2 regions of the Caballeronia sp. DA-9 genome follow, and region 2 is predicted to be linked to the other one. Evidence: predicted binding sites of a transcription regulator. Region 2 holds the regulator's gene; the other holds the start of a gene.
The links. The regulator FNR, encoded in region 2, switches genes on or off when oxygen is low (the NO sensors DNR and NnrR bind a similar motif). The targets are predictions, from matches to a motif close to TTGATNNNNATCAA.
Positions count from the first base shown of each region.

Region 1: a site for FNR is predicted at 1,918-1,931, ahead of ACRWA7_RS09290 (universal stress protein). Genes of this name have one in related genera too.

Region 1 covers NZ_CP195132.1:682,953-686,238, reverse strand. The annotation lists gene ACRWA7_RS09300 (DUF190 domain-containing protein) at 1-201, opposite strand, end outside; gene ACRWA7_RS09295 (voltage-gated chloride channel family protein) at 231-1,541, opposite strand; fluoride riboswitch at 1,618-1,684, opposite strand; gene ACRWA7_RS09290 (universal stress protein) at 1,988-2,443, shown strand; gene ACRWA7_RS09285 (universal stress protein) at 2,538-3,286, opposite strand, start outside.
Region 2 covers NZ_CP195131.1:977,628-980,913, forward strand. The annotation lists gene ACRWA7_RS04385 (response regulator) at 1-628, shown strand, start outside; gene fnr (fumarate/nitrate reduction transcriptional regulator Fnr) at 925-1,707, shown strand; gene ACRWA7_RS04395 (YoaK family protein) at 1,753-2,502, shown strand; gene ACRWA7_RS04400 (flavin reductase family protein) at 2,519-3,109, opposite strand; gene ACRWA7_RS04405 (GntR family transcriptional regulator) at 3,147-3,286, opposite strand, start outside.

The sequences.
Region 1 (3,286 bases), on a different replicon from region 2:
GATGTGTTCGTGATGCAGGCGGTCTCCTTTCAAATATCCCGCATGGACGCGATGCAGGAGTGCCTGCTCGATCCCAGCTTCCTTCGCATGGCGAAGTAATTGCGAGGCAAGGCTCGGTCGCGATACGCGATGCCAGAGGCGTGTCGGACGAGCCCTTTCGGAATGGTGAAAATAAAGGCGAAGCGAAATCAGTTGAGTCATGACGTTGAGCAGTAAGGTCTTCGAAGCGTTCAGGGTTGTGCGGCGACAGTCGCGGCCTTGCGGCGTGCGCGGCGCCAGGCCGGGATGTCTGCCAGTCGCATGCCGGCTGGAATGAGCGGATGTTTTGCGTGGCCGACCCGTTGCGCGCGGTAGATTCCCGTGTGACCAGAGAAGAGGTAGCTGACCACGCACGCGAGAGCCGCATACACGCCAATCTGAGGGCCAAAGAGTTCGATTGCCATTACCGTCGACGCGATCGGGGTGTTCGCCGCGCCAGCGAACACGGCGACAAAGCCAAGCCCCGCAAGCACAGGTATGGGCAACGCGAGGATGTGACCCAGCGCGTTGCCAAGTGTTGCGCCGATATAGAAAAGCGGAGTCACCTCGCCACCCTTGAAACCTGACGCAAGCGTGACCACGGTGAAACCGAATTTGCCGGCAAAGTCATAGACCGGCAACGGACCGTTGAAGGCCTGCACGATGGTCGGTATCCCGAGACCCAGGTACTGCGGAACGTTCAGAACGGTAGCGAGGATCGCGACCACCGCGCCGCCAAGGACAGGCCGGAAGGGCGCATAGGATATCTTGCGTTTGATTAGGGCGGACAACGCATGCGTCGAGTCGGCAAAGAGCATCCCCACAACACCGAATGCAATACCGGCGATGGTCGCCGATCCAAACCCGAGAACCGTGACAGGCGGCACGAAAGGGATCGCATACATCGTGTGGTGAATACCCCAGAGACGGCATACGGCGTCTGCCACGACTGAAGCCGCGAGACACGCGAGCAACGCGTCATAGCGCAGGCGGCCGATCGCAAGCACCTCGAGGCCGAAGATCGCGCCCGCGAGAGGCGTGCCGAACACCGACGAAAAGCCCGCCGCGATGCCGGCCATCAGCAAAATCCGGCGGTCCTCGCGACCCAGATCGAAGAGATGCGTGACCCGGTCGGCCAGCGCACCGCCCATCTGGACCGCAGTGCCCTCGCGGCCCGCGGAGCCGCCGAACAAGTGCGTGACCACAGTGGCCACCAGCACGAGCGGCGCCATGCGCTTTGGCACGATCTTCTGCGGATCGTGAATCTCGTCGATCAGCAGGTTGTTGCCACCTTCGACGCTCTTGCCAATGCGGTGATAGATCCAGCCGGTAAGGAACCCCGCAACCGGCAGTAACCAAATGAGCCATGGATGATCCAGCCGCGTATTAGTGGTACGGTCCAGTGCAAAGAGAAAAAGCGCGGACGCAGACCCGGCGAGGGCGCCCAGCACGGAGGAAAGCAGCAGCCAGCGCGCGAGATACGGCATCATGGCTATCTGTTCGACAGACTTGAGACGTTTCATGATTTTCAGGTTCGAAAGAACATCAAACCTGGGCGACAGGGCGTCGCACGGACGGCCTACGACCTCCTGCACCCAGGAACTCGTAGGCATCATCAGCCGAAGGATCGGCGGTTGTTTGGAGGAATGCCATCTCCAGAACCGCGGATTTTACGGATAAAATTTGCGCAACGCAACACCGATGTACGCAGTTCTTTGTGCTCGCGTCCTGTCCGCCAAGTTCCTCAATTGAAGACCCGAGAGTCGGAAAACTTACCCGCAGCTACGCACGGAATCCATGAATTTCCGATCCGGGAACAACCCGGCATGGCGGCAAATCCTTGACACCCGATGCGCCAAAGTCCAGCAAGCTCCTGTGTCCCTGCGCCGATCGCACCGCTTGATATGAGTCAAATGATGTCCGGCCCTATGCGCAGACACTAAAGCGCATGACATCGGGGGATCTTGCCGTGTACAAACGAATTCTCGCGGCCCTAGACGGCAGCCGCAGCGCACATCGGGCGCTGGAAGAAGCGCTTAGGCTCGCGCGGGCCAGCGAAGCGACGTTGATGGTGGCGACCGTTCCCATCATCGATTCGTCCCGGGGAATCACCGAAACGAACGCCATCGATGAAGCCGCGCAAAAAGCCGCGTGGCAACGTCTCGATCACGCGCGCCAGTTGTGCAAGCTCCACAAGGTCCCTGCGCGCATCTGGGTCATCGACGCCCACGGCGCGAGCGTGCCGGCCGCAATCATGCAGGCGGCGCTGACGGCCGGAGCGGACCTGATTGCCATGGGCACGCACGGGCACAGGATCGCGCGCCAGCATCTGCTTGGCAGTGTCGCGGAAACGATCCTGCGTTCGAGTCACGTTCCGGTGCTCATGGTTCGCGACAATTCTTCCGGTGACGCGTGCGAGCACTAGCCGCGCGAACGCATAAAAAGCGCCCGGCTTGCGGGCGCTTCGGAGCGTGCCTGTCGGACGGGATAATCGAACGATCGCATAAGCCCTTTGGCAATCAATGCGACATGAACACCGGCGTGGTCATGCTTTCCAGCATCGTCCGGGTGACGCCGCCAAGCACGATTTCCCGGACCCTCGCGTGACCATAAGCTCCGAGCACCAGCAGGTCCGAGTGAGTATCGGTCAACGCGTTGAGAAGCGTCGCGCCCGTGCTGACGCCCGACACGCGGGGCAAGGTCAGGACACCTGCGCGAACCCGATGTCTTTCGAGGTACGCGGCGAGCTCCATGCCCGTCGCGACGGTCTCATGGTTGTGCTGCTCGACAACCGCAATTTCCACGAAATTCGCAAGCCGGAGGAAGGGAAGGGCGTCGGCTACCGCGCGCGCGGCGGCCGGGCCGCCATCCCACGCAATCAGCACCGTTCCGGCGAAGCGCTCCGTATTTCCAGCGTACGGCAGCAGGATCATTGGCCGGCCGCTTTCCAGTAGCACATCGTCCGGAAAATTCCTCGCGATATAAGCGGCCGGATCGGCCGGATCCCGCTGCCCGTAAATCAGGAGGTCGGCATGCCGTGCGTGCAGGATCGCGGTCTCCACAGCAGGCCCGGGCGGCGCGCGCCATTCCGAGGCGATTCCCGCGCGGCGCGCCGCCTCCGTGAAGTAATCGCGTGCGCGGGCCAGCCGTTGCGCAGCCTGCTTCTCATTGGTCGCGAGGTCCAGGCTTTCGTCCGGCCTGAACATCGGACGCAGGAGGTCCTGGCATACGATATAAAGCCCGATCAGGTGCGCATTGTGTTTGCGGG
Region 2 (3,286 bases):
CGATGACCATGCGCTCGTTCGCGACGGACTGCGCCATATCCTCGACCGCGCAAGCGGCGTGGAGGTGGCGGGCGAAGCCAGCGACGGCGCCACGACCCTCGCAATGATCCGCGACACCACGGCGGACGTGCTCGTCCTCGACCTGTCCATGCCGGGGCGCAACGGCGTTGAACTGCTCAAGCAGATCAAGGACGAAAAACCGGCGCTGCGCGTGCTGGTCCTGACCATGCACGCCGAACAGCAATACGCGGTACGCGCGTTCAGAGCCGGTGCGTCGGGTTATCTGACGAAGGAAAGCGCGAGCGCCGAACTGGTCGCGGCGGTGAACAAGATTGCATCGGGCGGCGTGTACGTGAGCCTGACAATGGCCGAACGGCTTGCGCAAAGTCTGAACGAGCATGGCGACGACCTGCCGCATCATCGTCTTTCGGACCGCGAGTTCGAGGTATTCCGGCGCATCGCGGGCGGCGAAACGATCACGCAGATCGCCCAGGCGCTGTCGGTCAGCGCCAAGACCATCAGCACCTACAAGACCCGGATTCTCGACAAGATGCAGATGCCGCATGACGCAGCGCTGATTCGCTACGCCGTGCGGCACAAGCTCTTCGAAGACGACCACGAAACCTGAGCGCCACAGTCTGGCGTTCACGTTTTTTGTAGTCCATTTCCTACATGAATTCTTGAATCCCTACATTGTCTGACGCCGCTCGCTGATTTTATTTTGAGACAGAGTGGACCATACTTCCTCACTGAGCGTCGGCCGATTCCGGGGTCATCGACTCGCGTCGGCAAGCACCCCATCGATCAGCCGCTGAATCTTCTGCGCGACACACCCGTGGCGCGTACCGATGCGCGCGTTGGACACTGCACCGTATGAATTGCCGCGCAAACGCATTGATGCAAACACCACTCACGGAAGACGTCATGACTTCAGCGACTGCTTGCGCATCTTCAGTTGCGAGCCCGCCACCTTCGGCTCGCACGGCACGTCCGGCCGTTCCCGGCTTTTCGCCAAGTTCCCGCCCCGATACACGTTGCTCCGCCTGTTCGCTGCACGCCATCTGCATGCCGACGCAACTGAGCGAAGCCGAACTTGGCAGGCTCGATGCGATCATCTGCTCGACACGGCTCGTGCGGCGCGGCGAGACGCTGTACCGGACCGGCGACGCGTTCAAGAGCATCTATGCCGTACGCACCGGTTGCTTCAAGACGGTTATTGCGCATCGTGACGGACAGGAGCAGGTGACAGGTTTCCACATTGCGGGCGAGCCGTTGGGTCTCGACGGTGTTTGCTCCGACGAGCAAAACTGCGACGCGGTCGCGCTCGAGGACAGCAAGGTCTGCGTGATCCCCTTCGATCTGCTCGAAGAGCTTTGCCACGACATCAAGGCCATGCAGCAGCACGTGCACCGGATGATGAGCGGCGAGATAGTACGTGAGTCCGGGCTGATGATGATGCTTGGCACCATGACCGCCGAGCAGCGTCTCGCCACGTTCCTCATGAATCTTTCGTCGCGTATGAAAGCACGCGGTTATTCGGCGGCAGAATTCAATCTGCGCATGACCCGCGAGGAGATCGGCAGTTATCTCGGGCTGAAGCTCGAGACCGTGAGCCGGATGTTTTCGAAGCTGCAAAAGCAACGGATCGTGGATACGAACGGCAAGCAGATCCGGATTATCGATAGCGAGCGGCTCGCCGAAGTCTGATCAGCCGCGCGCAGGTCCCGGCCTGCCATGCCGATGGCGGAACACATGCCCCTGAATTACCTGCGCAGCTTCACGCGGCCCGAACGCACCGACCAGAGCAACCGGCGTCTCGGGCGTTGCCTGGCTTTCATAGCCGGCGCGGCGAATGCCGGCGGCTTTATCGCCGTCGGTCAATATACGTCCCACATGTCGGGCGTGGTGTCCGCGCTCGCCGATAACCTGTCGCTTGGCGAAACCGGTCTTGTCGTGGCCGGCCTGAGTTCGCTTCTGGCCTTCATGACCGGGGCCGCCACGTCCGCGATCATGATCAACTGGGGCCGGCGGCGCGGCGCGCAAAGCGAATACGCGTTGCCCTTGCTGCTGGAAGCCGCATTGCTGCTCTTCTTCGGCTTGCTCGGCGCCAACCTGGAACAGGACCGGATCCTGTTCGTGCCGGCGACCGTCGCGCTGCTCTGCTTTGTCATGGGCCTGCAGAACGCGATGATCACCAAAATCTCGAAGGCGGAAATCCGCACCACGCACATGACCGGGCTCGTGACGGATGTGGGTATAGAACTGGGCAAGCTCGTGTACTGGAACGCAACCAAAGATGCGCCCGGCATGAAGGCGGTGAAGGCCGACCGCGCGAAGCTCGCACTGCTGGCGTCGCTGCTCGGGATGTTTTTTATCGGCGGGATTGCGGGCGCGATGGGATTCAAATACGTGGGTTTCGTCGCAACCATTCCACTTTCCGCCATGCTTGTCATGCTGGCGGTCGTGCCGCTGGTCGACGATCTGGTCGGCCAGCGGCGCTGATTGCTTGGGCGCTGATTCAACCCAGCGTGAAACGCTCGCGCGTGCTCACGTAGTCGCTCGCACCGAACCGCCCGACCGGAAAATAATGCTGTAGCCGCACGCGCCATGTTTCAGTATCGATGAGTTCATCGCGTGCGTGCAACCTGTGAACCCGCCCGATGAAGATGTGCCGGCTCGTGGTTTCCAGCGTCTCCCACAAGGTACATTCGAATGCGACAGGTGCCTCTGCGATTCTCGGCGGCGCCACGAACGAGCTTGCAACCGGCGTCAGCCCGACTTTCTCTAGCTCGCTGACATCGGGCGGCAGGCGCTCACCACAGCGATGCATTTTCCCGGCCATCGCCTCGTCGCTCAGATGCACGACAAACTCGCGGCTGCGTGCAATGTTCACGGCCGTGTCCTTGAGCGAGCCGTCATCGAGACGGTTGATGCTGATCATCACAATGGGCGGCTCCTCGCCCATCATGTTGAACATCGAAAACGGCGCGGCGTTGATCGTGCCGGTAGCGCTCAACGTGGTGACCAGCGCGATGGGCCGCGGCACGATCAGGCTCGCCATGAGCTTGTAGCGCTGATATTCCGTAATGGCTTCGAAGTCGATTTCCATGATGGCCCGTTCAGGTTTGAGGCAGCGTGCAAGTGGTTCAGGGTTGAAGCAGACCAAGCAGTTGCCCGAGACTTTGCTCGCCTTGCATGCGTGACGTTTCAATGCGTTCTTCCAGCTCACGAAGATGCGCTTCCATGCGGCTGATTGCGCCGGATGCGTCGCGCGCTTCAATGCAAT